DNA from 3 places in the Pseudomonas sp. A014 genome. Region 3 is predicted to be linked to each of the others. Evidence: riboswitches for the same ligand, from Rfam matches in the RefSeq annotation. Region 3 holds a riboswitch; each other region holds the start of a gene.
The links. Region 3 has a riboswitch for cobalamin ahead of cobW (cobalamin biosynthesis protein CobW). Riboswitches for the same ligand answer to the same signal wherever they lie in the genome.

Region 1 (9,891 bases), 580 kb from region 3:
CGAGGGCATATTCCTCGACGAAGAAGCGTTCATGCAGGTCGCTGCCGGACTTGAAGCTGTCGTGCAGCGAGCGGATGTCGCCCCCTGCGCAGAAGCCCTTGGGGCCTTCGCCGCGCAGCACAACGGCCTTGACTTGCGGATCCTGCGCCCAGGCGTCGAGGTGATGCTGCAGGCTGCGCACCATGTCGAGGGTCAGGGCGTTGAGGCCGGAGGGACGGTTGAGTGTCAGGTGGCCGATGTGATTGCGGGTGTCGGCCAGAACATGATCCGTGGCCGTTGGTCGAGCGTGCGCGGTCATCGCGGTCTCCCTGCTTTGTTATTGATTTTCCAAGGTAAGTCTGGAAGTACGCTGGAGGATCAACGGATCCTGCCATGCGTATTTGCCTGACACAATTGGTAAATCTGCAGGGGAGGGGTGCATTTTTGTGGCAGATGATCAGGCATCTGCTGTGTGGGTGCTGCCCTTTTCGCGGGCAAGCCCGCTCCTACAAGGAGCGGGCTTGCCCGCGAAAAGAGCGACGCGCACTCGCCTCAGTTACGATCCAGCCACACCGTCTGCACGTTGCAGAACTCGCGCACCCCAAAGTGCGACAGCTCACGCCCGAAACCGCTCTTCTTGACGCCGCCGAACGCTACGCGGGGGTCGGAGGCGCAGTAGCCGTTGATGAACACACCGCCGGTGTCCAGCGCCGAGGTCATATGCTCTGCCTTTGCCAGGTCGGCGGTATAGATCGTCGCCGCCAGGCCGAACTCGCTGTCGTTGGCCAGTTCGACCGCGTGTTCGGCGTCACGGGCGCTGATGATCGCCGCCACCGGGCCGAACAGCTCCTGCTTGAAGGCAGTCATGTCGCGGGTCACGTTGGCGAACACGGTCGGCTCGTAGAAGTTGGCGCTGCCTTCGACTTTCTTGCCGCCCAGCAGCAACGTGGCGCCTTCGGCGAGGGTCGCCTGGACCTGGCCATCGAGCTCGTCGCGCAGGTCGAAGCGGGCCATCGGGCCGATGTACGTGTCGTCCTGCAGTGGGTTGCCGATTTTCAGGGCGCGGGTCGCTTCCACGAACTTCTGCGTGAAGGCCTCGACGATGCTGTCTTCCACGATGAAGCGTTTGGCCGCAGCGCAGACCTGGCCGGTGTTCTGGTAGCGGCCGATCACTGCAGCCTTGACGGCGGCATCGAGGTCGGCATCGGCCAGCACGATGAACGGATCGGAACCGCCCAGTTCGAGCACGCACTTCTTCAGCGCCGCGCCCGCTTGGGCACCGATGGCCATGCCGGCACGCACGCTGCCGGTGAGGGTAATGGCGGCGATGCGCGGGTCATTGATCGCGCGGGTGACGCCATCCGGAGTGACGTTGACCACCTCGAACACGCCTTGCGGCAGGCCAGCCTGCTTGAACAGCTCGGCCAGCAGGTAGGCGCTGCCCATCACGTTCGGCGCGTGCTTGAGCACATAGGTGTTGCCGGCCAGCAGGGCAGGGACGGCGCCACGCAGCACTTGCCAGATCGGGAAGTTCCACGGCATCACCGCGAGGATAGGGCCGAGCGGGCGGTATTCGATACGTGCTTTTTCGATCTGGGTGGCCTCGGGGGCGAGCATGGCCGGGCCGTGTTCGGCGTACCACTGGCACAGGCCGATGCACTTGGTCACTTCGCCACGGGCCTGGGCGATCGGCTTGCCGATTTCGCGGGTGATCATCACCGCGAAGGCCTCGTGGTTGGCCTGCAGTGCGTTGGCCAGAGCGATCAGGTATTCGCTGCGCTGACCCAGCGACACCTGGCGCCACTGGGCGTAGCCGGCCTTGGCGCGTTGCAGGGCTGCGTCCAGTGCGGCATCGGTGTCGTAGGGGTAGGCGCCAATCTGTTCGCCGCTGTACGGGTCGACGGAAATGGCATGGGTCAGGCTGCTGATCTCGCTCATGGCGGGTCCTCTTGTTGTCTTGGCGGTGTCGTATTCGACTGAAGGCCAGACTAGTGGCGTGCGCCTTTAATGAAAACTGAATAATAATGAGCGAAACATTCACGAATGGAGAAAGACTGTGGACCTCGTGCAACTGGAGATGTTCAAGGCCGTGGCCGAACACGGCAGCATCAGCGCTGCCGCCCAACACATCCATCGGGTGCCATCGAACCTGACCACCCGTATCAAGCAGCTCGAAGAAGACCTGGGGGTGGAGCTGTTCATCCGCGAAAAGAGCCGCCTGCGCCTGTCTCCGGCGGGCTGGAACTTTCTGGAGTACACCCGGCGCATCCTGGAGCTGGTGCAGGAGGCGCGCTCGACCGTGGCCGGCGAAGACCCGCAGGGCACCTTTGCCCTCGGCTCGCTGGAGAGCACCGCGGCGGTGCGCATTCCTACGGTGCTGGCGGCCTATAACCAGCGTTATCCGAAGGTCGACCTGGACCTCTCCACTGGCCCGTCGGGGACCATGCTCGAAGGGGTGCTGTCCGGGCGGCTGGTGGCAGCCTTCGTCGATGGCCCGGTGCTGCATCCGACACTTGAGGGCATGCCGGTGTTCGAGGAGGAGATGATGGTCATCGCACCCCTGAACCACGCCCCGGTCAGTCGCGCCCAGGATGTCAACGGCGAAAGCATCTACGCCTTCCGTGCCAACTGCTCGTACCGGCATCATTTCGAGAGCTGGTTCGTCAAGGACAAGGCCGTCCCGGGCAAGATCCACGAGATGGAGTCGTACCACGGCATGCTCGCCTGTGTCAGCGCTGGTGCAGGCCTGGCACTGATGCCCCGCAGCATGCTCGACAGCATGCCCGGCGCCAGTACGGTCAGCGCCTGGCCGTTGTCCGAGGACTTTCGTTACCTCAAGACCTGGCTGGTGTGGCGTCGCGGTACGGTGTCACGCAGCCTGACCATGTTCATCCGCCTGCTGGAGGAGCAGGCCGGCTGAGGGGGTCAAGGCGAAAAAACCGATACCTTGCTAACTTTTTTCCTATTCGATAGTGGCAAATGACTTTCATCTTTCATCGCGGCTGACGATAATCAGAAAAGTATTACTACTTGTGACCCCAGGTGGGATGGCCTGGGGCGCAAGCGAAGAACGAGAGGCCAAGCCTCCACTTGCTGCAGGCACGACCCACCAGGGCACCTGCCCGTGAAGACCTTCTGGAGTAGTCATTGATGAAAACCCGTCTTGCCACCTCGCTGGCCGCCGCAGTACTGGCTCTGGCCGGTGCCAACCTGGCCCAGGCCGCGCAAATCTCCGGTGCCGTGGGCGCCACCAGCCAGGGCGACATGACCTATCGCATCGGCCTGTCGTTCGACTGGGACAAGAAGTGGCTGCAGAGCAGCACCGGTCACCTGACCGGTTACTGGGATGGCGCCTACACCTACTGGGAGGGTGGCGACTACAGCGGCGCCCACTCCCTGTCGTTCAGCCCGGTATTCGTCTATGAGTTCGGCGATTCGGGCTATGTCCCGTTCATCGAGGCCGGTATCGGCCTGGCCGCCTTCTCCAAGACCGACGTCGGTGATCAGAAGCTGGGCTCGTCGGTCAACTTCGAAGACCGCATCGGCTTCGGCCTGAAGCTGCCGGGTCAGCAGAAGATCGGTATTCGCGCCACGCATTACTCCAACGCCGGCATCAAGCAGCCGAACGACGGCATCGAGTCGTACGCGCTGTTCTACAGCGCCGGCTTCTAAGCGCTGCCTGTGCACCGTCGGTATCGGTCCGACGGTGCATCACGCCGCGCCATGCGAGCCCTGGCTACCAGGTCAGGGCCGGCGAGCAGTACGCAGTTATCGTTCAACTCAGGCCTTGCGTCGCAGCAAGAGGATGAAGAACAGCCCGCCGATGGCTGCCGTGGCGATGCCGATCGGCAGATCCTGCGGGGCGATCAGCGTGCGTGCGCCAACATCGACCCAGATCATGAACAGCGCCCCGAGCAAGGCACAGGCCGGCAGCAGCCGGCGATGTTCGGCACCCACCAGGCGGCGAGCGACGTGGGGCAGCATCAGGCCGACGAAACCGATGGCGCCCGACAGCGACACCAGCACACCGGTCAGCAACGCCGTGCCGACGAACACCTTGGCCCGCACGCGCCGGGTGTCGAAGCCCAGGCTGACCGCGGTCTGCTCGCCACTCATCAGCGCGTTCAGCGCCCGCGCCAGGCTCATCAACAGCACGAAGCCCGCCAGCACGCAAACGGTCGGCAGCCACAACAGCGACCACTGTGCCAGGCCCAGGCCACCAAGCATCCAGAACATCACCGAGGCGGCAGCATGCGGGTCGCCGGTGTAGAGCAAGAGGTTGGCGGCGGCCATCACCACGAACGACACCGCCACCCCGGCCAGCAGCAGGCGATCGCTTTCCAGGCGCCCACCACGACTGGCCACGCCGAGCACCAGCAGCATGCTGCCCAACGCGCCGATGAACGCGGCCAGGGGCAGGCTGAAGGCCCCGGCGAACGGGCCGAGAAACAGCACCACCAGCACTGCGCCGAACACCGCCCCGGAGCTGACGCCCAGCAGGTGTGGATCAGCCAGGGGGTTGCGGGTCACTGCCTGCAAAGCGCCGCCGACCAGTGCCAACCCTGCACCGACCAGCGCCCCCAGCAGCACGCGCGGCGCGCGGATCTGCCAGATGATCTGCGCGTGGCCGCGGCTCCAGTCGCCGCTTTGCCCCAGCCCCACCTGCTGCAAAACAATGCCGACGACTTTGCCCAGTTCAACCTGTGCCGAACCGAACCCCAGTGACACCAGGCACGACAGCAGCAAGGCCAGCAGCAGCGAAACGATCAGCAGGCGATAGCCCGCAGGGCTGCGAATCGGCATCAGCGGCGGGCCTCGGCGAACTGCTGCGGATGCAAGGCCGTGGCCAGGGTCTCGATGGCCTGGGCGTTCTCCACCGACGGTGTCACCTCCAGGTACGACAGCACCACGAAACGCTGCTTGCGGATCGCCTCGACACTGCCCAGTGCCGGGTGCTGTAGAAGGAAGTCGCGTTTCTGCTGCCAGCTGGTGGGCCCGTAGTCGACGATGACGATCACCTGCGGATCGCGTTCCACCACGCTTTCCCAGTTCACCTGGGTCCAGCTGGCGGCGACATCGCTCATGACGTTATCGCCCCCCGCAGCGCTGATCAGCGCCTGGGGCATCCCCAGGCGCCCGGAGGTGGTGGGGCGGTCTTCGCCACTGTCGTAGAGGAATACGCGCGGCCGTTGCTTGACCTCGGCCATCTGCGCTGCGACGCGCTCGACGCGTTGGCGCAACTGGTTGACCAGCGCGGTAGCGCGCTCGCGCACATCGAAGATGCGGCCGAGGTTGTCCAGGTCGCGGTAGAGGTCGTCGAGGCTGGCCTGGCGTTGCGGCATGATCCAGGAACACGACTCGCTCAGTTCGTAGACCGGGATATCGAAGGGCGCGAGGGTCTGTGGGGTGACCGGCCCGCCGATTCGCATGCCGTAGCTCCAGCCGGCGAGGAAGAAGTCGGCGTTGGCATCGAGCAGGTTTTCCACCGACACGTAGCGCGGCGCCAGCTCTGGCAGCCCTTCGAGTGCTTCGCGCAGGCTTGGGTCGAGGGTTTTCCAGCCGCTGATACCGCTGTAGCCGGCCATGTGGTCGCGCAGGCCGAGCGCGAGGAGCATGCCGGTGAGATTGATATCGTGGCTGACGGCATGCTGCGGCGCATGGGTGAAGGTGACGTCGCGTTCGCAACTGCGCACGGTCAGTGGATAGTTGTCGGCCTCGGCGGCCAGCGGCAGGGCGGCCAGCAGGGCCAGGCTGGTGAGCAGCGATTTCATGCGGGGCTGATCCAGGTAATGCGTGGATGGGAGGCCAGCGGGTGACGGTCGACCAGGGCCTGCACGCCGAACACCTCCGCCAGGCACTGCTCGGTGAGCACCTGCCCTGGCGTGCCGTGGGCGACGATGCGCCCGGCATCGATCACGTACAGCCGATCGCAGAAGGCGGCGGCCAGGTTCAGATCGTGAAAGCTGGCCAGCAGGCTCAGGCCGGTGTTGCGCAATTGCTGAAGTAGCGCCAGCTGGAAGCGTGGGTCGAGGTGATTGGTCGGCTCGTCGAGGATCAGCAGCCGAGGTTGCTGGACCAGTGCCCGGGCCAGCAGCACGCGCTGTTTTTCACCGCCCGACAGGCAGGTAAAGGCATCGAAGGCGCGCGGCAGCAGGTCGAGCCTGGCCAGGGTATCGTCGATCAGACTCGCGTCGCCATCACCGTCGAACCAGCCCAGGTGCGGGGTACGGCCCATGGCAACGACGTCACGCACACTCAAGCCGAAGTCTTCGGGGAACTCCTGCAGCATCACCGCGATGCGCTGGGCGACCCAGCGTGGGCTGCGCTGCCAGATATCCTCGCCATCGAGGTGCACCTGCCCGGCGATGGGGCGATTGAAACGGTAGGCGCAGCGCAGCAGGCTGGTCTTGCCACTGCCGTTGGGGCCGATCAGGCCGACGAATTCACCGGCGCCGATCTGCAGGTCGATGCCCTCCAGCAGCGGCTGTCCACCGCTGTGCGGTGACCAGTGCAGGCCTTGGATATGCAGGGTAGGGCATGACATGGATGAACCAACCGTCGCAGGGTGAGTGATACCCGAACGGTGGAGGTGCGCGCAGCTGTCGCGGGCGCGCGGCTGCCGCGAGAACCGGCCTGCGCCCGCCCACCGCGGGAGTTGCCAACTGCTGTGACAGGCCGGTCTCCGGGCTTGCGAGGGGCATGAGGCATTCACCTTCCCATGCCGTTGGCACAGTGGTGTATCGAATGCTTCGCTCGCTTACCGTTGCGGGGGCAGCGCCGGACTGCTCGCAGGGGCGAGGCACCGGCTTCCCGTTTAATCCCCGGCTCGGCGGCAGGGGACACCTGAAACAAGGGGCGCATCTGAGCATTTATGGGGTGGGGAGTCAACCGGCCCTGTCGCGGGGCACGCCCGCGCCAGGGCCGACACGTTCAGGCCGGCAATGATCAGCTGCGCTTGAGCACCAGCGTCAGGATGTCGTAACTGGCCACCAGTTCACCGAGCTGGTTGGTCACCTCCACATCCCAGGCCACCACCCCTTGCGGCTGCCCCAACGGGCTGGTCTTGCCCTGGTCGATCTTGCGCTTGCAGGTCAGGCGCGCCTGGATCGTGTCACCGATCCCCACCGGGTTGATGAAGCGCAGGGTGTCCAGCCCGTAGTTGGCCAGTACCGGCCCTTCGCCTGGCGATACGAACAGCCCGGCCGCCGCTGACAGCACGAAGTAGCCATGGGCGATGCGCTTGCCGAACTGCGACTGCTTGGCGGCGATCTCGTCGAAGTGCATGTAGAAGTGGTCGCCCGACAGGCAGCCGAAGTTCACCAGGTCCGCTTCGGTGACGGTACGTCGGTGAGTCAGCAGCGATTCGCCGATGCGCAGTTCATCGAAGTAGCGACGGAACGGGTGCACCTCGGTCTCGATCACTTCGGCGCCGCGCACGTGCTCGCCGGTCACCGCCGCCAGCATGCTTGGCGAGCCCTGGATCGCGGCACGCTGCAGGTAGTGCTTGACCGCCCGCAGGCCGCCGAGCTCTTCGCCGCCCCCCGCACGCCCGGGGCCGCCGTGCTTGAGCTGTGGCAGCGGCGAGCCGTGCCCGGTGGACTCCGGCGCGGCTTCGCGATCGAGCACCAGCAGGCGGCCGTGCCAGGCGGCGGCCGCGGGAATGGCCTTGGCGGCGATGGCGCGGTCGCGGGTCACCAGGGTCGCCACCAGGCTGCCCTTGCCACGCGCGGCCAGGACCAGGGCTTCGTCCAGGTCCTCGTAGGCCATCAAAGTGCTGACCGGGCCGAACGCCTCGATATCGTGTGCGCCGCCTTCGGCGTGTGGGTCGCGTGCGTGCAGCAGGGTCGGGGCAAAGAACGCACCTTCGGTTACACCTTCGCCCACCGGCGAGAAGCCGTCGTCGGCGCCGAACAGCTGGTCGCAGCTTTGCAGCAGGCTGCGCACGCGCTCACCGACGTCACGCTGCTGGTCATGGGAGGCCAGCGCGCCCATGCGCACGCCTTCGACCGACGGATCGCCCACCACCACCTTGGCCAGGCGCTCGCGCAGGCGGCTGGCGACGGCATCCAGGTGCCTGGCCGGCACGATGGCGCGGCGAATGGCGGTGCATTTCTGGCCCGCCTTGGTGGTCATCTCGCGTACCACTTCCTTGACGTACAGGTCGAACTCCTCGTCGTCGGGGGTCACATCCGGCCCGAGGATGGCGCAGTTCAGCGAGTCGGCCTCAGCGGTGAAGGGCACCGAGTTGCGCACCAGGTTCGGTGTCATGCGCAGCTTGGCAGCGGTGTCGGCGGAGCCGGTGAAGGTCACCAGGTCCTGGCCTTGCAGGCGCTCGAGCAAATCGCCGGTGCTGCCGATCACCAGTTGCAGGCTGCCGGGCGGCAGCAGGCCGGATTCGTCGATCAGGCGCACTACCGCTTCGGTCAGGTAGCTGGTAGAGGTCGCGGGCTTGACGATGCACGGCATGCCGGCGAGGAAGGTCGGTGCGAACTTCTCCAGCATGCCCCAGATCGGGAAGTTGAAAGCGTTGATGTGCACCGCCACGCCTGCCCGTGGCACCAGGATATGGCTGCCGGCAAAGCGCCCTTGCTTGCCCAGTGGGATGGCCGGGCCTTCGTGCAGCAGGTTGCCCGAGGGCAACTCGCGGGTGCCGATGCCGGAGTAGGAAAACAGCGTGGCGTTGCCGCCTTCGATGTCGATCCAGCTGTCGGCACGGGTCGCGCCGCTGTGGTGGGAGAGGGCGTAGAGCTGCTCCTTGCGCTCGGCCAGGTACAGCGCCAGGGCCTTCAGGCGGGCGGCGCGCTGTTGAAAGTCCAGGGCCATGAGCCCGGCGAGGCCCTGGCGGCGGCCGAAATCCAGCGCTTCGGCGAAGTCCGGGCGTTCCTCATGGCTATAGGCGAGGACCTGCCCATCGAGGGCGCTGCGCAGGGCCTGGGCGCCGTGCTGGCCGATCCAGCGACCGGCGATGAAGCTCTGCAGGGTGTGGGCTTCAGACATGCTGTTCTCCTTTGAGGGGCGCGGTTACCACAGCGCCAGGGTGTAGCCGATGATCAGGCGGTTCTCGTCCACGGCGTTGGTCAGGCCATTGCCGGAACGGAAGGTGACGTTGCGCCAGCGCAGGCTGACGTCCTTGAACGGGCCGCTCTGGATGACATAGGTGATGTCGGTGTCGCGCTCGCGTTCGCGGCCATTGCTGAGGGTCGCGGTTTTGGCGTGGCGACCGTCGGTGTAGCGGGTCATGAAGCTCAGGCCCGGAATGCCCATCGCGACGAAGTCGTAGTCGTAGCGCACTTGCCAGGAGTCGAGACCTGCGCGGGTGAAGGTGTTGTAGGTGACCAGGTTGACGGTGTAGGGGTCGCCACCGTTGAGAAACGGAAACGCGCTGTCGCCGGACATCTGCTGCCAGGTGGCGCTGAACTTGTGGGCTTTCACGCCCAGGGTGAACATGGCGTTGAAGTTGCGGTTGTCGATGCTGCCTGCGCGTTCGGCGCCGTCGCCGCGGCTGTCGAAGTAGCGCAAGTCGCTGCGCAGGCTCATCCCTTCGCCCAGCGGCTGGGTGTGCAACAGACCCAGGTATTGCTGGCGATAGATCTCGTCGAGCTTGGCGTAGTAGTAGCTGACGCTGGTCTGCGGGGTGATCGCGTAACTGCCGCCGCCGAAGTCGAAGTGGTCGCTGCTGGCCGCGCCGTAGCCGATGTCGTCGCGTCCGGATGAGTCGCGCAGGTTGGCCTTGGTCAGACGTCCGGCGTTGACGGTCAGGCCCTTGAGCTCCTGGCTGGTCAGCAGGCCACCCTGGAAGGTCGATGACAGCAGGCGTGTGTCGTTGTACACCACCACGGGCAGAATCGGCTGTAGGGTGCCCAGGCGCAGGGTGCTCTTCGATACGCGCAGCTTGCCGGTCAGCCCCAGCTC
Region 2 (9,891 bases), 890 kb from region 3:
AACGTGCTCAACGAACTGGTGCAGAACATGGACCTGCCGCCGGATCCGGCGGTACAGGCGCAGACGCCGCAGTCGATGAGCTCGGCGGCGCTGGGTGCACCGATGCGCGCCAGCGTCGAGCGTCTGCTCGAATGCCTGCAGGACCCACTGGATGCGAAAATGCTGGGGGCTGCACGGGTGCGGGAGGTGCTGTATACAGCCCTGCTCGGCCCTCAGGCCGGCGTGTTGCGGGCACTGGTCGAACAGCAGGGGCACTTTGCCCGGATCGGCGTCGTGCTCGCCTACCTGCGCGATCATTTCGCCGAGCCGTTGAGTGTCGAAACGCTGGCCAGCCGTGCCAACATGAGCGTTTCGACCTTCCACGAACACTTCAAGCGCTGCACCGAACTGGCGCCGATGCAGTACCTCAAACGCCTGCGCCTGCTCAAGGCGCAGCAGATGCTGATCGGCGAGAGCCTGGGCGTGGCCCAGGTGGCGCACCGGGTGGGCTACCAGAGCACCTCGCAGTTCAGCCGCGAATACAAGCGCGAATTCGCCCGCAGCCCGGGAGACGAACTGCCCTACCGCAGCCTGCCGGTATGACCCAGCCCTCAGCCCTGGCGCCGGACCATCGCCACGATACCGGCGCTCAGTTCCGCCTTGGCCTGCCCTGGCTCGACTTCCCCCGACGCCGCCGCCTGTGACAATGCCTCGGCGGCGCCGACCAGCAGACGCAAGCCGGCCAATCCGATATCCCCGCCCGGCGCAAACGGCGCCAGCGCCTGGCGGCACCTGTCCAGGAACGGATCCTCGTACCCACGCTTGAGCGCCTCGAGCTCCGGCGAGCCGGCCAACGCCGCACTGACGCCCGGTATCTCACGCCCCTGGGTCATCACACAATCGACATAGGCTGCGGCGATTACCGCCGCACGCGCCTCAAGGTCCACAGGACAGTCCGCCAGCACGACCTCGAGCATGGCGGTCTGGCGCGCGTCGTATTCCTCGTAAAGCGCCACCAGCAAGCCGTTACGGGTTTCGAAGTGGTCGTACACCACCGGCTTGGTCACCCCTGCCAGCTCGCTCAGGCGCCCCAGGCTCAGCGCATCGGTGCCCTCCTCGCGAACCATCTGCCAGGCCACCGCTATCAATTGCCGCCGACGATGCTCACGGGACAGGCGTTTACGTACAGGGCGCGTCTCATCGCTTGACATAGCTTACCTACCAAAAGTAACTTACCAACCGTAACTTACGCCGAGTATATAGCGCCCGGCCTCTTCCCGCATCCCATAAAGAAACGCATCCATGCACGCCCTGATCGTCCTCGCCCACCCCGACGCCCAATCACTCACCCACGCATTGTCCAGGCAGATCGCCGACGGCCTGGCCCAGGCAGGCCATACCAGCGAAATCGCCGACCTGGCCGCAGAGGGCTTCGACCCGCGCTTCGAATTGCCCGACCTCAATGTCCATCGTCACCTGGCCAAGCCGCCGGCGGACGTACTTGCCGAGCAGGTACGCATCGAACGCGCCGATACCCTGGTGCTGGTCTACCCGGTGTACTGGTGGTCGTTCCCCGCACTGCTCAAGGGCTGGATCGACCGTGTGTTCAGCAATGGCTGGGCCTTCGGCTACGAAGGCGGCAAGACCACCAAGCTGCTCAACCACCTGAAAGTCCACCTGGTGGCGGTCGGCGGCACCGACGCTGCCCTGTTCGACCGCCATGGCTACGGCGCTGCAATGCGCGTACAGATCGAGCACGGCATCTTCGACTGGTGCGGCGCCCAGGTATCGAGCTCGATCCTTCTGGACGAGAGCGAAGGCCCGGATACCGCCAGGCACTTACCCACCGCCTACACCCTCGGACAACGTCTGTTCGCCCCTCAGGCTTCGTCCAGCGGCCACTCGGCCAGCGGACAGTAACGGCCCTTGCGCGATTCATAGAGACCGAACCGGCGGGCATTGAGGAAGAACTCCGGAGCCTGCGCCGCCTCTGGTGGCTGCCCCTGGAAATCCCGTGACAGCGTCAGGTGCGGACGGTATTCACGGGCCTGCTCGGCGATGCCCAGTGGCAGTAGGCGCTGCTCCAGGCCGTAGACCAGTTGGCGCAGGCTGGCAGGGGTATCGCCAGGTTCGAGCACCAGCGCGCCGGCACGTCGCCACACCTGCAGACGGTCGAGCAACAGGCGTATCGGCGCCCCTGGGCGCGTCATGCCGTCTACCGCCGCGCACAGTGCCGGTACCTGGGCGGCATCCACATCGCCCAGAAACAGCAACGTCACATGAAAATTCTCGGCCGGTACCGGCTTGCCGGCCCGCAACCCCAATTCACGACGCCACTGGGCAACGGCCCGGCGCTGGGTTTCGGGCAAAGCCAGGGCGAAAAACAGGCGCTTGAAGGGCGCGCCGCTTGGGCGTACATCCTGAACCATCGGAAACTCCTCGAGGGCTGAAGGGCATGCAGGTTCAAACGCTGCCAGGGTTGAATCGTTTGCGCAGCTTCCAGGGTATTCCACCTTCGTCCATCAGCGATGACTTAACAATAAGTACAAACTGGCGACACGATTGTTTATGCTGGCGGGCTACAGCCATGGCGCATGGCCATTTTTATTCGACAAGTAACCGTCCATGAAAATTGCACTCGTACTGATCTTCGTCCTCTCGATCGCCTATGTTCACCTGCGCGGTCGCGTTCGCCACAAGCTGACTCGCCAGCTGGGCGACCACTCGAGCTTCCTCGCCCCGGTCAACAGTTTCCTGTACCTGTTCTCCAAGCACCCGGCCAAGCCCTATTTGCCCGTCGAGTCGTTCCCTGAGCTGCAGCCGCTCAAGGACCACTGGCAGGAAATTCGCGAAGAAGCCCAGCAATTGCTGCACGCCGGCGAGATCAAGAAATCCGACAACTACGATGACGTTGGCTTCAACTCGTTCTTCAAGACCGGCTGGAAGCGCTTCTATCTGAAGTGGTACGGCGAGAGCCACCCTTCGGCGATGACCCTGTGCCCACGCACGACCGAACTGCTGCAAGGCATCGGCACGGTCAAGGCGGCGATGTTCGCCACCCTGCCGCCGGGAGCCAAGCTGGTTCGTCACCGTGACCCCTATGCCGGCTCCTACCGTTACCACCTGGGCCTGGACACACCGAACGACGATGGTTGCTACATCGATGTGGACGGCGAGAAGTATTCCTGGCGCGACGGCGAGGCGGTGATCTTCGACGAGACGTACATCCACTACGCGGCCAATACCACCGAGCACAACCGTATCATCCTGTTCTGCGACGTCGAGCGCCCATTGAAGTACCGCTGGGCAAGCGCCTTCAATCGTTGGTTCAGCCGCAACGTCATGGCCGCCGCAGCCGCGCCCAACGATGCCAACGACAAGACCGGCGGCATCAATCGCCTGTTCACGCGCATCTACAAGATCCGCGAACGTGGTAAGGCCATGAAGAAGCGCAACCGCACCCGCTACTACCTCGAGAAGTGGGCCGTGGTGGCGGCACTGGTGCTGCTGTTCATCTACATCTGACACGTCCTGCGGCCTCCTTGCCCCTCGGTGACGAGGCCTGCCCTTCCCCCCATCTTCGACTAGCCTGAAAGCTCCTGTTGCCAACCTGACAAGGTGAAGACGATGAGCATGATGGACTGGGACGCCTACCGTAAGCAGTTGATGGCCGGCATCGGCGATCTCAAGCAGCTTTCTCCCGACACCGTGGCCGGCTACGCCACCGCCAGCGCTGCCGGCGCCAAGACCAACCACCTCGACGCCAAGACCCGCGAGCTGATTTCCCTGGCCGTGGCGGTGACCACTCGCTGCGACGGCTGCATCGCCGTGCATTCGCAGCAGGCGGTCAAGCACGGTGCGACCCGCGAGGAAATCGCCGAAGCCCTCGGCGTGGCCGTGGCCATGAACGCGGGCGCTGCCCTGGTGTATTCGGCACGGGCGCTGGATGCGGTCGGCAAGGCCGGCAGTTGACGCTCTCGGGCGCCACAGCCCTTGCATGACGGCGCCCATCCACCCAGACTTGCCGGCCCAGCCCGAGCAGGAACCGACATGATCCACATTCGCCCCATGACCGCGGAAGACTTCGAGCGTTTCTGGCCGACCTTCCAGGCCATCGTCCAGGCGCGCGAAACCTACGCATACGACCCGCAGATGTCGCAGGAGCAGGCGCGCACGCTGTGGCTGGAGTTTCCGTTGCACACCCTGGTGGCCGAAGAGGATGGCGAGCTGCTTGGTTCCTACTACCTCAAGGCCAATGCCGCAGGCCCGGGTGCGCACGTGGGCAATTGCGGATACATGGTCACACCCCGTTCACGCGGACGTGGCGTGGCACGGCTGATGTGCGAGCACTCGCAGAAGCTGGCGCGCCAGGAGGGTTTTCTGGCCTTGCAGTTCAATTCGGTAGTGGCGAGCAACGAGGTGGCCGTGGGGCTGTGGCACAAGCTCGGTTTCGAGACCGTCGGGCGCCTGCCCAAGGCATTTCGTCATGCAGCACTGGGGCTGGTGGATTGCCTGGTGATGTACAAGTGGCTGGCCGATGAGCCGGTAACCGAGAAACCGGCACTGCTGATCGGACGCAAGAATATCGAGGCACGGGTGTCTCGGCGCCGGGGCCGCTAGGCACCCTTGAGCCTGCTGGGGAATCCTCGTGCCGAGATTGCGGCACGAGGCTGCCCTTACATACGGCGTACAACCATCGAAGGCATCAGAACGCCAGGCCGACCTTCACGCCAAACTCGTCACGCTTGAGCTTGTTGTTGTCGGCAACCGGCGAGTCCTCGTCGATCTTGTACTCGGTACGGGTGTAGTACACGCCCGCCTGGATCGGCATGCCGCCCTGCTGGTTCATCAGCAGAGTGACTTCGGCATACGGGTTGGTACGGTCCTTCATGTCGACACTGTCGCTGCCGAAGTCGTCGACCTTCAAGCGCGCACGGCCATCGATGGTGTGACGAGCACCGACTTCGACACGCAGGGTCGAGGCATCGAACTGGTGGTTGTAACCCAGCGCGGCCTTGGCGAACGGCGACTTGTAGGTCAACTTGGTGTCCAGGTCGTTGATCTCGGGCTCGAAACGGGTCCAGCTGTAACCGCCACCGACGATCACGTCGACGAAGTTGCGCGCATCCAGCGCGGCACGCCAGCCAAGGTCGAGGTCGGCCTGTGCCTCCTTGAGCTTGTTGTCGTTCTTCTTGCCGTACTTGGCTTCGGCACCGATCTGGTAGATGAAGCCGGACTCGGCCGTCATCTTGTTGCCGAAGTTGGCGAACACACCGCCTTGGCCCAGGTGCTCCTTGTCGGAGTCGCTGCCGCCTTCGAACTTGAACTTGTCGTAGGAACCGAGCAGGCCGAAGGTGAACAGGGGCTCGGTGCTGGGGGCTGCCATCGCTGCCAGCGGCGCGCCGAGGAGGGCCAGGGCGCAAGTGTGACGCAGCAGTTTTCCAGTAAACATTCGCAAAAGTCTCCATGACGTTGAATAAAAAGGGCGAACGAGCGGTTCGAGACAACGTCAGTCGGAAAAGTTCGAAAAAAATCTAATAAAAACGCGCAACCCTGTAGCCCATCACGTTTTTTCGCCTATCCAAACGATTGACTCCCCCTGCGTTCGATGGTCAGATGCCGCCAGTTTCAGGTGTCCTGCGCCGCCGTGCGCAGGGTGAAACGGGAAGCCGGTGCGTCTTTGCAGACAAGTCCGGCGCTGCCCCCGCAACGGTAAGCGAGCGAATCCTTCGACACACCACTGTGCTCAGGCATGGGAAGGTGAAGGCTTCACGACCCTCGCAAGCCCGGAGACCGGCCTGACGCTTCTGTTGGCAAACCCGCGGTGGGCGGGCGCAGGCCGGTGTTCGCGTGCGCGCCTGCGTGCGTGTCTGCTCGTCTTTGCGTTGTTTCCACCGGGATCCATTCATTCCTGAACCCGTGGAACGACATGTCCCGACACTTCAAGCTTCAAACTCTGGCCGCCTGCATGGCCGTGTCCCTGCCGGCGCTGGCCGAGCAGCCGCAAGGCAAGGTCCTCGACCTGCCCTCGACGGCGATCACCGAGACCCGCGACGAACAGATCGTCGATCTGGCAACCCCTACCCAAGCCGGTTCGCGCCTGAACCTCAGCGCCCTGGAGACCCCAGCCAGCACCACCAGCATCACCGCCGAGCAGATCCAGCAGCGCGCCAACCTCACGGTGCAGGATGCAGTGACCCGATCGCCCGGCATTACCTCCGTCGGCACCCCGGGCAACGGCAACACCGCCCTCTCCGCGCGTGGTTTCACCGGACACGCCTCGGTGATGACCCTGTTCGACGGCTCGCGCCTGTACACCGGCGCCGGCACCCAGACCTTTCCGGTCGACCCGTGGATGGTCGAGCGCATCGATGTGATCCGCGGCCCCGCCTCGGTGCTTTATGGCGAAGGCGCCACGGGCGCTGTGATCAACGTGATCCCGAAAAAACCCTTCGCCGGTGAGATCCGCAACCACCTGCGCCTGGGCTATGGCTCATGGGATCGCCAGCAACTGGGGCTGGACAGCGGCGGCAGCCTGAGCGAGCGCCTCAGCTACCGCGTTACCGTGAACAAGCAGGAAGGCAATGGCTGGGTCGACCGCACCGATTCGCGCAGCCTGGCCTTGAGTGCAGCCTTGCGCTTCGATGCCACCGACGACCTGAGCTTCACCCTCGCCCATGAGCGTGGCGACGCACAGCCCTCGAACTACTTTGGCACGCCGCTGATCGACGGCCACCTGCGCGACAGCCTGCGCAAGAAGAACTACAACATTCAGAACGACGTGCAGCGCTACCACGACGAATGGACCCGCTTCAACACCGACTGGACCCTCAGCGACAGCGTCACGGCCAGCAACCAGCTGTACTACATCAAGAGCCGTCGGCACTGGCGCAATGCCGAGGACTACACCTGGGATCCGACCCGCGAGCAGCTGGAGCGGGCAAGCTACCTGGAGATCAAGCACAACCAGGAGCAGATCGGCGACCGCCAGAGCTTCACCTCCGATCATTCGCTGTTCGGGCTGAACAGCAAGACCGTGGTCGGTGCCGAGTACAACAAGATCCGTTTCAATGTCGACAGCAACTCGCCGTACAACGATGTCGGCGGCGATTACGACGATCCTTGGAGTCCGGCACCGGGCGGGTTCCAGAGCCAGAACGTCACACGTCCACAGACCCTCTCGACCACCCACACCTTCGCCCTGTTCGCCGAGAACCGTACCCAACTGACCGATCGCCTGTCGCTGGTGACCGGTATCCGCCGCGACCAGAACCACATAGACCGTGACAACCTGACCAACGACACGCGAGTCGACCGCAGCCTGCAAGGCGGCAACTGGCGCGCCGGCCTGGTATTCGCGGTAACAGACAACCTGTCGCTGTACGGCCAGTACTCCACCAGCGAAGACGGGGTGAGCAACCTGATCAGCCTCAGCCCGAGCCAGATCAACTACGACCTGACCGAATCGAAGCAGACCGAGCTGGGGCTCAAGCAGCGCTTCTGGGATGGGCGTGGTGAATGGACCCTGGCGGCGTATCACATCGTCAAGAAGAAGCTGTTGGTCGACGACCCGATCAGCCATGAGAAACAGCAGGCTGGCCAGCAGACCTCCGACGGCCTGGAAGCCGCGCTTGAGCTGGATCTGGGCCACCAATGGCAGGTATCGGCCAACGCCTCGGTGGTCCGCGCCAAGTACGACGACTTCGACGAGATCGTCGGCGGCATCGCCCAGGACCGCGCCGGCAACCGCCCCGCCAACGTTCCGCGCCGCACCGCCAACCTCTGGCTCAACAAGGGCTTCGGCGAGACCGTCGACGCCGGCATCGGCCTGCGCTACGTCGACCAGCGCTATGCCGACACCGCCAACGCTTACAGCGTCCCCGGCTACACCGTAGTCGATGCCAATCTCGGCTGGCAGGTACTGCCCGACGTACGCCTGGGCCTGCAGTTGAACAACCTGTTCAACCGCGACTACGTGGTTGCCGCGCACAGTGGCGAACAATGGCTGTTGGGCGCGCCACGCTCGTACTTCGCAACGGTGGACTACAGCTTCTGATGATGTAGGCCTTGCCGGCCTATCGCGGGACAAGCCCGCTCCCACAGGTTCTTCACTGATCCTGTAGGAGCGGGCTGGTCCCGCGATAGGGCCGGCACATTCAGCAAAAAATCTCCCGAGCAACCAGCCACAGTATCGCTACCTTGATCAAAGGAAGAATGTTCAAGGAGAAAGCATGGATCGCCCTCATTCCAGCCTGTTGCGCCGTGGCCGCTTTTCCGAGCCCGGCAGAATCTATCTGCTCACCACCGTCACGCGCTCCCGCCAGCCTTTTTTCCAGTTTCTGCGTCCGGCACGTGCAGTCGTCCAGCAACTGCGTCACGCCGAAGAGGAACAGTCATGTCGCTCCCTGGCCTGGGTTGTGATGCCGGATCATCTCCACTGGCTGATCGAGTTGCGCACTGGGACGCTAGGAGCGTTGATGCGCAGGTTCAAGTCCAGGACCAGTCATGCGCTTTACCAGACAGGTGGGGGTACAGGGCGGATCTGGCAGCCTGGGTACCAGGACAGAGCTATCCGCAGGGAGGAGGATGTTCAAGCCGTGGCGCGGTACATCGTTTCCAACCCGCTGCGTGCGGGGCTGGTTGGGAGTGTGCGGGAGTATTCGCACTGGGATGCTGTTTGGTTGTAAGTGCCGGCCCTATCGCGGGACCAGCCCGCTCCCACAGGATCAGTAAAGAACCTGTGGGAGCGGGCTCGTCCCGCGATAGGGCCCTCAACATCACCACAACAGCAAAGATATAAGATAACATTCCAAATCTTACTCAACGCCGCCCCAGACCCATGCCATCCACCCCACCCTCCTCCCGCCTGCACAGCATCGACGCCCTGCGCGGCCTGGTCATCCTGATCATGCTGTTGGACCACGTGCGCGAAACCTTCTTCCTGCATCGCCAGGTCAGCGACCCGATGACCATCGACGCCACCGAGCCCGCACTGTTCGCCAGCCGCACCCTCGCTCATCTGTGTGCCCCGGTGTTCGTCATGCTGACCGGCTTGAGCGCCTGGCTCTACGGCGAAAAGCACCAGGGCCTGGGCGATGTCTCGGCGTTCCTGTTCAAGCGCGGGCTGTTCCTGGTGGTGCTGGAGTTCACCCTGGTCAACTTCGCCTGGACCTTCCAGCTGCCGCCCAGCGTGATCTACCTGCAAGTGATCTGGGCGATCGGCCTGAGCATGATCGTCCTGTCGCTGCTGGTGTGGCTGCCGCGGCCGTTGCTGTTGGCCCTGGGTGTAATCATCATCGCCGGCCACAACCTGCTCGACGGCCTGCACTTTGCTCCCGGTACGCTGCTGCACGCACCCTGGGCGATCCTGCATGATCGCGGCTGGCTCGAGGTATCGCAGAACCTGCGCCTGCGGACCTCCTATCCACTGCTGCCCTGGATCGGCGTGATCGCAGTGGGCTATGCATTGGGGCCATGGTTCGCGCGTGGCAGCGATACCGCCAAGCGCCAGCGTCAGTTGTTGTTCGCCGGTAGCGCTGCGCTGGTGGGTTTCGTCGCGCTGCGTCTGCTCAACGGCTATGGCGAGGCCCAGTGGCAGCTCTACCCCGATCTGACGCAGACCCTGATGAGCCTGTTCAACATCACCAAGTACCCGCCGTCGCTGCTGTTCCTGCTGCTGACCCTGGGTGTCGGCCTGTTGCTGCTGCGTGCCTTCGAGCGCGCCGGCCAGGCACGCTGGATCGGCGTGCTGACCGTGTTCGGCAGTGCACCGATGTTCTTCTACCTGCTGCACCTTTACGCGCTGAAAGCCCTCTACCTGGCAAGCGTCGGCCTGTTCGGGCACAACCAGGGCGAGTACTTCGGTTTCGATAGCGTGGGCGCACTGTGGCTGGTTGCAGCGTTGCTGGCCGC
Region 3 (9,891 bases):
TCTGCCAAATGCCGTCACACAAAGCGAACCTGGAATTTTTGCCAATAACCGGCGTCACAGGCGGCACATACAACGGATAACTTTTACCGTTATAAAAAAATTTTCGACTGCCATGTGACTTCACCCACGACCCGGAGCATCAGTACCAATAACCCCGCGCTGCAATCGTTCATTTCTTTACCCGCGCGGACACACATTTGCTGTTTGGGACTACAAGAGAGACCGAACCATGAATGCCCCGCTCCGTGTCAACGAAGCACTGCTGATCGCCGACCACGCCTTCGAACCCTTCCAGTGCGTTGCCTGGGATGCACCCAACGGTACTGGTGAACTGAGCCTGGCAGTGATCGACCGGACCAGCACCCGCATCGGCAGCAAGCAGGTATCCTCGCGCATCTATTCGGACCCTGCGCAATGGGCCAGCCTGATCGAGGAAGTCCGCGCCGAGCTGTTCGAAAAAGGCTACGACCTGCAACCCTGGTCCATGCCCAAGGCATAACTTGCCGACGCACAGGTGCGCGTCTTGTCGCGCACTTGTGCAACTTTCCCCCTGCCGCTTCGGCAACTTTCAGTTTGTGCGACTTATTGTCGCGCGCCCACTTTATTCAACAACGCTGAACTGCTCGACATGCTGGTAATCCGCCTGCAGTTGCGCAGCGAGTTGCCGTGCCCGCCCCAGGCGCACCGGCGCCGTTTCGATATCGACCAGCACGCAGGCACAGGGCATGGGCTGCACAGGCTTCCAGCGTTGCAGGCGACCGTCGGTCAGCACCAGGCAGCGCTGGACCTCCCCGGGGTGCGCTTTGCCACGGCGCAGCAACCACTGGCGCGCCTCTTCCAGGGCCGCGAGCAACGGCGTGCCGCCCCCCGCCCCGAGCGCACGCAGCCAGGGCTGAAGCGCAGCCGAGGCCTTCAGGCCATGACGCTGCCACTGAGGCGTGCTGCCGCTGGCGGTCAGCAACGCCAGGCGCGCACGCTGGCGGTAGGCCTGGTCGAAGAAGGTCTCGAGCAGCCCCTTGGCTTGCGCAAGGGATTGGTGGCGACGGGTTGACGCCGACGCATCGACGATCACCAACCACAGTTCCGGCGCTTGCCCACGGCGTTGCTGCCAGCGCAGGTCCTCGACGCGACGCGGCCGCCCCTTGAGCAGTGTCGACACCCAGGCGACCCGACCGTCAGCGGCTGCACGGGCGCGTCCACGGCTGGCACCTGTCAGTTTTCCGGCACGGGGCCTGGCATCCGCCGCTGAACCACTTCGTGCGCGGATGCTCAGGGCTTTTTTGCCCAGTTCGGCACCTCACGCCGGGCACCTGCGCTCACCGGTTGTGCCTCCATTGCCCCCCAGTCACCTTGTCCACTCGGGTCTTGCGACTGCTGGCCGCCCTGAGGTGGCGTGTTCGAGCCAGCGGGCGGCTCTGCGCTACGGCGGCGATGGCGCAAGGCAAATTCGGCCACAGCCTCTACATCTTCCTCGCCGATGGTCGCAGAACCGCGCCACGCGGCATGGGCGCGTGCCGCCCGCAACCAGACCAGGTCGGCACGCAGGCCATCGACACCCGCAGCGAAACAACGCTCGGTGATCCAGGCCAGCGCCTGGTCGTCCAGGGCAATGGCCGGCAGGCGCTCACGCGCGTGCTGGCAGCGGTCGCGCAACTGCGCCTGGGCCGCTGCCCACTGCGCGCAGAAGGCCTCGGGGTCGCTGTCGAATGCCAGGCGGCGGCGGATGATCTGCTGACGGTCGTTCGGCTCAGGCGCGCCTTCAAGGGCGATGTTCAAGCCGAAACGGTCGAGCAACTGCGGACGCAGCTCGCCCTCTTCCGGATTCATGGTGCCGATCAGCACGAAACGCGCGGCGTGACGGTGCGAGATGCCGTCGCGCTCGACACGGTTGGTGCCGCTGGCCGCCACATCCAGCAGCAGGTCCACCAGTGGGTCGGGCAGCAGGTTGACCTCATCCACATAGAGCACCCCACCATCCGCCTGGGCCAGCACGCCCGCCGAGAAGCGTGCCTTGCCCTGCCCCAGCGCAGCATCAAGATCCAGAGTACCGACCAGCCGCTCTTCGGTCGCGCCCAGCGGCAGGGTCACGAAAGGGCCTGCGCCGAGCAGGTCGGCCAGGCCCCGGGCCAAGGTGCTCTTGGCCATGCCACGCGGACCTTCGATCAGCACACCGCCGATCTTCGGGTCGATGGCGGTCAGGCACAGGGCCAGCTTGAGGTCTTCGGCACCGACCACGGCGGCCAGGGGGAACTGCAGGGGTTCGGTCATTTCAGGCTTCTTCCTCGCCGTCGAGCAACTGCTGCTCGAGGGCCTCGCGGTAATCGCCCGGCGCCTGCCACAGACCACGCTGCTGGGCTTCCAGCAACCGTTCGGTCAGATCGTGCAAGGCGTGCGGGTTATGCTCGCGCATGAATGCTCGGGTCGCCGGATCGAGCACGTAGGCATCGGCCAGCGACTGGTAATGGTGATCGTCAATCAGGTGAGTAGTGGCATCGAAGGCGAACAGGTTGTCGACCGTCGCCGCCAGTTCGAAGGCACCTTTATAGCCGTGACGCTTGACCCCGTCGATCCATTTCGGGTTCAGCGCACGCGCGCGGATCACCCGGTTCAGCTCCTCCTTGAGGGTGCGGATACGCGGGCGATCGACCTGGCTGTGGTCGCCGTGGTAGCTGGCGACCGTGGCGCCGGCCAGGGTTTCGGCAGCTGCGAGCATGCCGCCCTGGAACTGGTAGTAGTCGTTGGAGTCGAGCAGGTCGTGCTCGTGGTTGTCCTGGTTCTGCAACACCGCCTGGACCTGCCCCAGGCGCTGGGCGAACTGGGCCCGTGCCGGCGTGCCTTCATCGGCAGCACCATAGGCATAGCCGCCATGGTTGAGGTAGACCTCGGCCAAGTCGGCGCGCCCCTGCCAGAGGCGTCCGTCGATGGCGTTCTGCACACCCGCGCCATAGGCACCCGGCTTGGCGCCGAACACCCGCCAACCCGCCTGACGCGAGGCCTGCTCGGCATCGACACCCTGCGCCAGCAGCGCCGCGCGCTCGGCACGCACGCGGGCAGCCAACGGATTGAGGTCGTCCGGCTCATCCAGCGCCGCCACGGCCTGTACCGCCGCGTCGAACAGGCGGATCAGGTTGCCGAAGGCGTCGCGGAAGAACCCCGACACGCGCAAGGTTACATCGACCCGCGGACGATCGAGCAGGCTCAGGGGCAGGATTTCGAAGTCATCGACCCGCTGGCTGCCGGTGGCCCATACCGGCCTCACCCCCATCAGTGCCATGGCCTGGGCGATGTCGTCACCGCCGGTGCGCATGGTCGCCGTGCCCCAGACCGACAGCCCGAGCTGGCGCAAGTGATCACCATGTTCCTGCAGGTGGCGCTCGAGGATCAGGCTGGCGGAGGCAAAGCCCAGGCGCCAGGCCGTGGTGGTGGGCAGGTTGCGCACATCCACGGTGTAGAAGTTGCGTCCGGTGGGCAGCACGTCCAGACGCCCGCGACTCGGTGCGCCGCTGGGGCCTGCCGGCACAAAACGCCCGGCCAGGGCCGCGAGCAGGCCGTCGATCTCGGCGGCGCCACAGGCATCCAGGTTCGGCGCGACTTCGTCGGCGAGCGCCTGCAGCACGGTATGCACCGCCTGCCATTGCGCAGTATCGGGTACTGCCAGGCGCCCTTCGATCAGGGCCAGGGCGAGTATCTCCAGACGTTCACGGGTATCGCCCTGGGTGCGCCACAACGCAGCATCCAGCGCCTGCAGCAGCTCGGGACGCGGCCCTTGCCAAGCCTGGCCAAGATCGCAGTCCAGCGGGTCGAAGGCCAGTTCCAGAGCACGTGCCAGCGCGCGCAGCAGGCTGGCATTGCCGCCGCGGCCGTCACCACGATCGACCCGCAGCAGCGCCAGCAGCGTATCGCTGCGCAGGCGCCCTTGCGGCGACTGGCCGAAGACATGCAAGCCATCGCGAATCTGCGACTCTTTCAAGTCGCATAAATAAGTGTCCAGGCGCGGCAGCCAGACAGCCGCATCGTCCAGTTGCCCTTCGAGCTGCAGGTCACGGTCGATATGGTTGGCCTTGACCAGCTCGAGAATGTCGCGCTGCAGCTCGCGGGCGCGGCGCGGGTCGAGCAGTTGCGCCTCGTAGTATTCGTCGGCCAGCTGCTCCAGATGCCGCAGCGGCCCGTAGGTTTCGGCGCGGGTCAGCGGCGGCATCAGGTGATCGATGATCACCGCCTGGGTGCGGCGCTTGGCCTGGGCACCTTCACCGGGATCGTTGACGATGAACGGGTAGATGTTCGGCAGTGGGCCGAGCAGCGCATCCGGCCAGCACTCGGCGGACAGTCCGACGCCCTTGCCGGGCAGCCACTCCAGGTTGCCGTGCTTGCCGACATGGATCAGCGCATCGGCGGCAAAGCCGTTGCGCAACCAGAAATGGAACGCCAGGTAGCCGTGCGGCGGCACCAGGTCCGGGTCGTGATACACCGCGCTCGGGTCTACCTGGTAGCCCCGGGCCGGCTGGATGCCGACGAAGGTCAGGCCGTAGCGCAGACCGGCGATCATCATCCGGCCGTTGCGGAACATCGGGTCTTGCTCGGGCGAGCCCCAGCGTTGGCGCACTGCCTGCTGGTTGGCCTCGGGCAGGCAGGCGAAGGCCGCGAGGTAGTCGTCCAGGGACAGGCTCTGGGCACAGGGACGCTGGTCGAGGTGGTCCAGGTCGTTGGTCACGCCGCCGAGCAGTTCGTGGATCAGCGCCGTGCCCGTCTGCGGCAGGCCCGCAACCGGGTAGCCCTCGGCCTGCAGGGCATGCAGGATGTTGAGCGCGGCGCCCGGCGTGTCGAGCCCTACGCCATTGCCGATACGCCCGTCGCGGGTCGGATAGTTGGCCAGCACCAGCGCCACACGCTTCTGGGCATTGGGCAGTCGCGCCAGCTCGACCCAGCGCCGCGCCAGTTCGGCGACGAAATCCATGCGTTCGGGATGGGCCTTGTAGCAGACCACATCGGACTGGCTGCGCTCGCTGCGCCAGGCCAGGTCCTTGAAGCTGACCGGCCGGGTGATGATGCGCCCGTCCAGCTCCGGCAAGGCGATGTGCATCGCCAGGTCGCGCGCGCCCAAGCCCTGCTCGCTGGCTTCCCAGCCGGGCTGGTTGTCCTGGGCGCAGATCGCCTGCAACACCGGCACGTCGCGGCGCAGCGGGCGCAGGTTGGGCCGCTCCGGGCTGGACAAGGCAAAGCCTGTGGTGTTGATCACCACCTCGGCGTCGACCTCGTCGAGCCACGCCTCGACCTGTTCCAGACAGGCCGACTCCTTGAGGCTGGCGACTGCGATCGGCAATGGGTTCAGCCCTGCCGCCTGCAAGCGCTGGCAGAACACATCGATGAACGCGGTGTTGGCGGCCTGCAGGTGCGACCGGTAGAACAGGATCGGCGCCACCGGATGCTCCGGGTGCCACTCGGGGAACCAGTCTTCAAGCCCCGCACTGGGCTTGCCGGGGTGGTAGACCGTGGTGCGCGGCAGCGGCTGGGGTTCGTCCCAGGCATAGTCGCGCCCCAGCCACTGGCTGGCCAGGCAATTGAACAGGTTGACCGCATTGGCCTTGCCGCCCTGGCGCAGGTAGTGCCAGAGCCGCTCGGCCTGCTCGGTCGGCACCGTGCCCAACTGCGTCAGCTCAGGGTCGGGGCGGTCATCGCCGGGCACCAGGATCAACTGCACGCCACGCGCCGCGAGTTCGACCAACTGTTCTACGCCATAGCGCCAGTAGCCGACACCGCCGTGCAGCGACACCAGGATCACCTTGGCGTGACGCAACACCTCGTCGATGTACAAGTCGACGGAGGCGTGGTTCTGCACCTGCATGGGGTTGGCCAGGCGCAGGCTGGGGAAATCGTCCGGCAACTGCTCGGCGGTTTCGGCGAGCAGTGCCAGGTGAGAGTCGCCGCTGCAGAGAATCACCAGCTCGGCGGGCGTCTGGCCAAGGTCGGCAATGCTGTCGTCCGGCACGAAGCCGCCGGGCTGGGTCCGCAGCAGGTGCATGGATCAGGCGCCCAGGGCCTGGCGCAGGCGCGCTTCCAACTGTGCCGCGTCGAGGTCCTGACCGATCAGCACCAGACGGGTGATGCGCGGCTCGTCGCTGCGCCAGGCGCGGTCGAAGTGCTTGTCGAAGCGCGTGCCCACACCTTGGATCAACAGGCGCATCGGCTTGCCGGGGATCGCGGCAAAACCTTTGGCACGCAGGATGCCGAACTCGGTGACCAGTTGCGTCAGGGCATCGAGCAGCAGGCTTTCGTCCGCTTCAGGCAGGTCGATGGAGATGGAGTCGAAGGCGTCATGATCATGATCGTCATGATCGTCGCCGTCGTGGTGCGAATCGTGGTGGGTGCGACGGCCATCGATATGCACTTCGGACTCGGCCCCTACGCCCAGCAACACATCCAGCGGCAGGCGACCGCTGCTGGCCTCGATCACCTTGACGGCCGGCGGCAGTTCTTCGGCGACTTCGGCGCGGACCTTGGCCAGGCCCTCGGCGTCGATCAGGTCAGCCTTGTTCAGCACCACCAGATCGGCACTGGCCAGCTGGTCGGCGAACAGCTCGTGCAGCGGGGATTCGTGGTCCAGGTTGGGGTCCAGCTTGCGCTGGGCGTCGACCTGGTCCGGGTAGGCGGCGAAGGTGCCGGCGGCCACGGCCGGGCTGTCGACCACGGTGATCACCGCATCGACGGTGCAGGCATTGCGGATTTCCGGCCACTGGAAGGCTTGCACCAGCGGTTTGGGCAAGGCCAGGCCACTGGTCTCGATGAGAATGTGGTCCAGGTCACCGCGACGGGCGACCAGCTCACGCATCACCGGGAAGAACTCTTCCTGCACGGTGCAGCACAGGCAGCCGTTGGCCAGCTCATAGACGCGGCCGTTGGCCTCTTCCTCGGTGCAGCCGATGCTGCACTGCTTGAGGATTTCGCCGTCGATACCCAACTCGCCAAACTCGTTGACGATGACCGCGATGCGTCGCCCCTGGGCGTTGTCGAGCATGTGGCGAAGCAAGGTGGTCTTGCCCGAGCCGAGGAAGCCGGTGACGATGGTGACGGGAAGTTTGGCCAGTGTTTTCATGTGGCGATGCCCTTGGCAGCAATGGTGCGGGCATGCGGGACGAAAGCCGCGGCCGACCGGCCGGACTCGCTCGCCACCGGATCACCCCGCCCGGTTGAAAGTCGAAAACGTTGCGAGGCAGGTCTCCTGGCTTGCACTGCACGACGTCCAGCCGTCAGGGCGACGCCTTCCCGCGCGTGGGCGCAGTGGCTGTGTCGAACCTGTTCAGTGCTTACAGTTGCGGGGGCAGCCGCGGCTTGTACCGCGTTCCCGTCTTAGCTCCGGCAGCGCCGGAGAACCTCGAAGCGGCAAGGCTACGCAGTGGTGCGCAGGTGGTCAACCGTCTGACGCTGATCGGAGCCTTCAGATGCCATCCCCGGCCAGCAGCTCGGTCAGCACCTGCGCCAGGGCCTTGACCATCACGTCGGCCGTTGGCCGGTGGACGATGACGATCTCGTAGCTGTCCACCTCCGGCAAACCTTGCGCCGCCCCCAGCACCCGGTGCTCGGCGGTGGCCGCGCGCGGCGGCAGCAGGCTCACGCCCATGCCGTCGGCCACCGCGGCCTGGATCCCGGACAGGCTGGAGCTGGTGAAGCTGATTCGCCAACGGCGGCCCATGCCTTCGATGGCATGGATCATGTCTTCGCGGTACAGCCCGCGCGGCGGAAAGGTGACCAAGGGTACCGGGTCAAGCTCGAAGGCCGGCATGCGTACGCTGTCGATCCATTGCAGACGCTCGGGCCAGCAGGACACGCCCTCGCGGCTGTTGCGTCGCTGCTTGAGCAGCACCAGGTCGAGTTCGCCATTGTCGTAGGCCTGGCTCAGGTCGCGGCACAGACCGCTGGTGACTTCCAGCTTGACCTGCGGGTGCAGGCGGCTGAACGCCGACAGCGCATTGGTGGTTCGCCCGCCGACGAAGTCTTCGGGCACGCCAAGGCGCACGGTGACGCCAACCATGGCCCCGGCCAGGGCCTCGAGCATCTGGTCGTTCAGCGCCAGCATGTGCCTGGCATAGCCAAGCAGCGTCTGCCCGGCGTCGGTGGGCAGCACGTCGCGATTGCCACGCACCAGCAGGCGATGGCCGACCATCTCCTCGAGGCGTCGCACCTTCTGGCTGATGGTCGACTGGGTCGAATGCAGGCGCGCTGCAGCCGTGGTGAAGCTGCCGCAATCGGCGACCACGACGATGGCGCGCAACAGGTCGAGGTCGAACAGAGCCCTATTCGGTTTTACGCTGATGGACATGAGGGTATTCGGTTTTCAAATGACGAGCCTGACTTCTAGCATGGCCCTTCACGCCGGGCAACGTTGATGCATTCGGAAATCCACTACCGGTCATCCAGATAATTCGTTTCAGTCGCCGGCAACTTTTTCCCTAGGATGAGGTTTTGCCTCAGGAGCCCCACGCATGCGCCACACCCTCGCCGCCTGCCTGCTGGCCTTCACCTGCCTTGCCGCCCACGCCGAGACCACCTCCATGGATACCCGCCTGCTTTATGCCGCCCAGCGCAACGATGCACCTGCCATCCGTCGCTTGCTCAAGGAACCACTGGCGCTCGACAGCCGCGATGGCCAAGGGCGCACGCCCCTGCTGGCGGCGACCCAAGGCAACCATATCGACGCGGCCAAAGTGCTGATCGAAGCCGGCGCCGATGTCAACGCCAAGGACAACATCCACGACAGCCCCTACCTGTATGCCGGTGCCCGCGGCCTGAACGAGATCCTGCGCCTGACCCTGGCCCACGGCGCCGACCTCGCCAGCACCAACCGCTACGGCGGCACCGCGCTGATCCCGGCGGCCGAGCGTGGTCATGTGGAAACGGTGCAGATATTGATCGACGCGGGCGTGGACGTGAACCACCTCAACCGGTTGCACTGGACCGCCTTGCTGGAGGCAGTGATCCTTGGCGACGGCGGCCCGCGCCATGTGGACATCGTGCGTCGGCTGCTGGCGGCAGGCGCGGACCCTGCGATTGCCGACAAGGATGGCGTGACGGCGCTGGAGCATGCGCGCGCACGCGGGTATACAGAGATGGTGGCGATGCTGGAGCGTTGATGAAGCGCTGGCCCGTGCCAAGTGCACCGCGCTGCCTGGCACGGGCTACGCCCGTGTTCGCGGGACAAGCCCGCTCCCACAGGGATTGGGCTGAATAAGGTGTTCGCAAGCCCGCTACTCCACCGCCTCGTACGGCAAGCCCACATAATTCTCGGCAATGTTCACCAGGCCGGCCTCGGACGACAGGAAGTACTCCCGGTCGGCCTCCTGCATCTTCTGGTCCCAGGCATCCTTGTGCTCGCCAAAATCATGCAGCAGCTGGGTCATGAACCAACTGAAACGCTCGCCCTTCCAGACCCGCCGCAGCGCCAGCGGTGAGTAGCGCTCCAGCAGGTCGGTGCGGCCTTCGCGGTAGACCTTGACCAGGATGCGATACAGGTAGTTGACATCCGAGGCTGCCAAGTTCAGGCCCTTGGCCCCGGTCGGTGGCACGATATGCGCCGCATCCCCCACCAGGAACAGGTGCCCGTACTGCATCGGCTCGACCACCAGGCTGCGCAGCGGCGCGATGCTCTTTTCCAGCGCGGGGCCGGTGACCAGGCGCGCGGCGACGTCCTCGGGCAGACGCGCCCTGAGTTCGTCCCAGAAACGTGCATCGGGCCAGTTCTCCACCCGCTCGTCCAGCGGCACCTGCAGGTAGTATCGGCTGCGGGTGGTGGAGCGCTGGCTGCACAACACGAAACCACGATCATGATACGCATAGATCAGCTCGTGGTTGACCGGCGGGGTATCGGCCAGCAACCCCAGCCAACCAAACGGATAGACC

Region 1: it holds a riboswitch for cobalamin, as region 3 does, so the genes downstream of both, ACTYOL_RS13435 (ABC transporter ATP-binding protein) here and cobW (cobalamin biosynthesis protein CobW) in region 3, are expected to answer to the same signal.
Region 2: it holds a riboswitch for cobalamin, as region 3 does, so the genes downstream of both, ACTYOL_RS14760 (TonB-dependent receptor) here and cobW (cobalamin biosynthesis protein CobW) in region 3, are expected to answer to the same signal.

What each region holds. Positions count from the first base shown of each region.
Region 1 covers NZ_CP199001.1:2,935,193-2,945,083, reverse strand. Annotated here, with positions in the region: gene ACTYOL_RS13465 (enoyl-CoA hydratase/isomerase family protein) at 1-298, opposite strand, end outside; gene ACTYOL_RS13460 (aldehyde dehydrogenase family protein) at 532-1,917, opposite strand; gene ptrR (putrescine utilization regulator PtrR) at 2,036-2,899, shown strand; gene ACTYOL_RS13450 (acyloxyacyl hydrolase) at 3,130-3,651, shown strand; gene ACTYOL_RS13445 (FecCD family ABC transporter permease) at 3,760-4,782, opposite strand; gene ACTYOL_RS13440 (ABC transporter substrate-binding protein) at 4,782-5,750, opposite strand; gene ACTYOL_RS13435 (ABC transporter ATP-binding protein) at 5,747-6,523, opposite strand; cobalamin riboswitch at 6,636-6,841, opposite strand; gene paaZ (phenylacetic acid degradation bifunctional protein PaaZ) at 6,925-8,976, opposite strand; gene ACTYOL_RS13425 (OprD family porin) at 9,001-9,891, opposite strand, start outside.
Region 2 covers NZ_CP199001.1:3,250,243-3,260,133, forward strand. Annotated here, with positions in the region: gene ACTYOL_RS14720 (AraC family transcriptional regulator N-terminal domain-containing protein) at 1-582, shown strand, start outside; gene ACTYOL_RS14725 (TetR/AcrR family transcriptional regulator) at 591-1,190, opposite strand; gene ACTYOL_RS14730 (NAD(P)H-dependent oxidoreductase) at 1,282-1,899, shown strand; gene thpR (RNA 2',3'-cyclic phosphodiesterase) at 1,860-2,408, opposite strand; gene lpxO (lipid A hydroxylase LpxO) at 2,605-3,504, shown strand; gene ACTYOL_RS14745 (carboxymuconolactone decarboxylase family protein) at 3,607-3,951, shown strand; gene ACTYOL_RS14750 (GNAT family N-acetyltransferase) at 4,030-4,599, shown strand; gene ACTYOL_RS14755 (outer membrane beta-barrel protein) at 4,685-5,431, opposite strand; cobalamin riboswitch at 5,593-5,795, shown strand; gene ACTYOL_RS14760 (TonB-dependent receptor) at 5,909-8,035, shown strand; gene ACTYOL_RS14765 (REP-associated tyrosine transposase) at 8,211-8,666, shown strand; gene ACTYOL_RS14770 (DUF1624 domain-containing protein) at 8,819-9,891, shown strand, end outside.
Region 3 covers NZ_CP199001.1:2,357,447-2,367,337, reverse strand. Annotated here, with positions in the region: gene ACTYOL_RS10765 (hypothetical protein) at 230-499, shown strand; gene ACTYOL_RS10760 (vWA domain-containing protein) at 602-1,216, opposite strand; gene ACTYOL_RS10755 (ATP-binding protein) at 1,270-2,268, opposite strand; gene cobN (cobaltochelatase subunit CobN) at 2,270-6,019, opposite strand; gene cobW (cobalamin biosynthesis protein CobW) at 6,023-7,090, opposite strand; cobalamin riboswitch at 7,190-7,387, opposite strand; gene ACTYOL_RS10740 (LysR substrate-binding domain-containing protein) at 7,433-8,314, opposite strand; gene ACTYOL_RS10735 (ankyrin repeat domain-containing protein) at 8,478-9,125, shown strand; gene pobA (4-hydroxybenzoate 3-monooxygenase) at 9,240-9,891, opposite strand, start outside.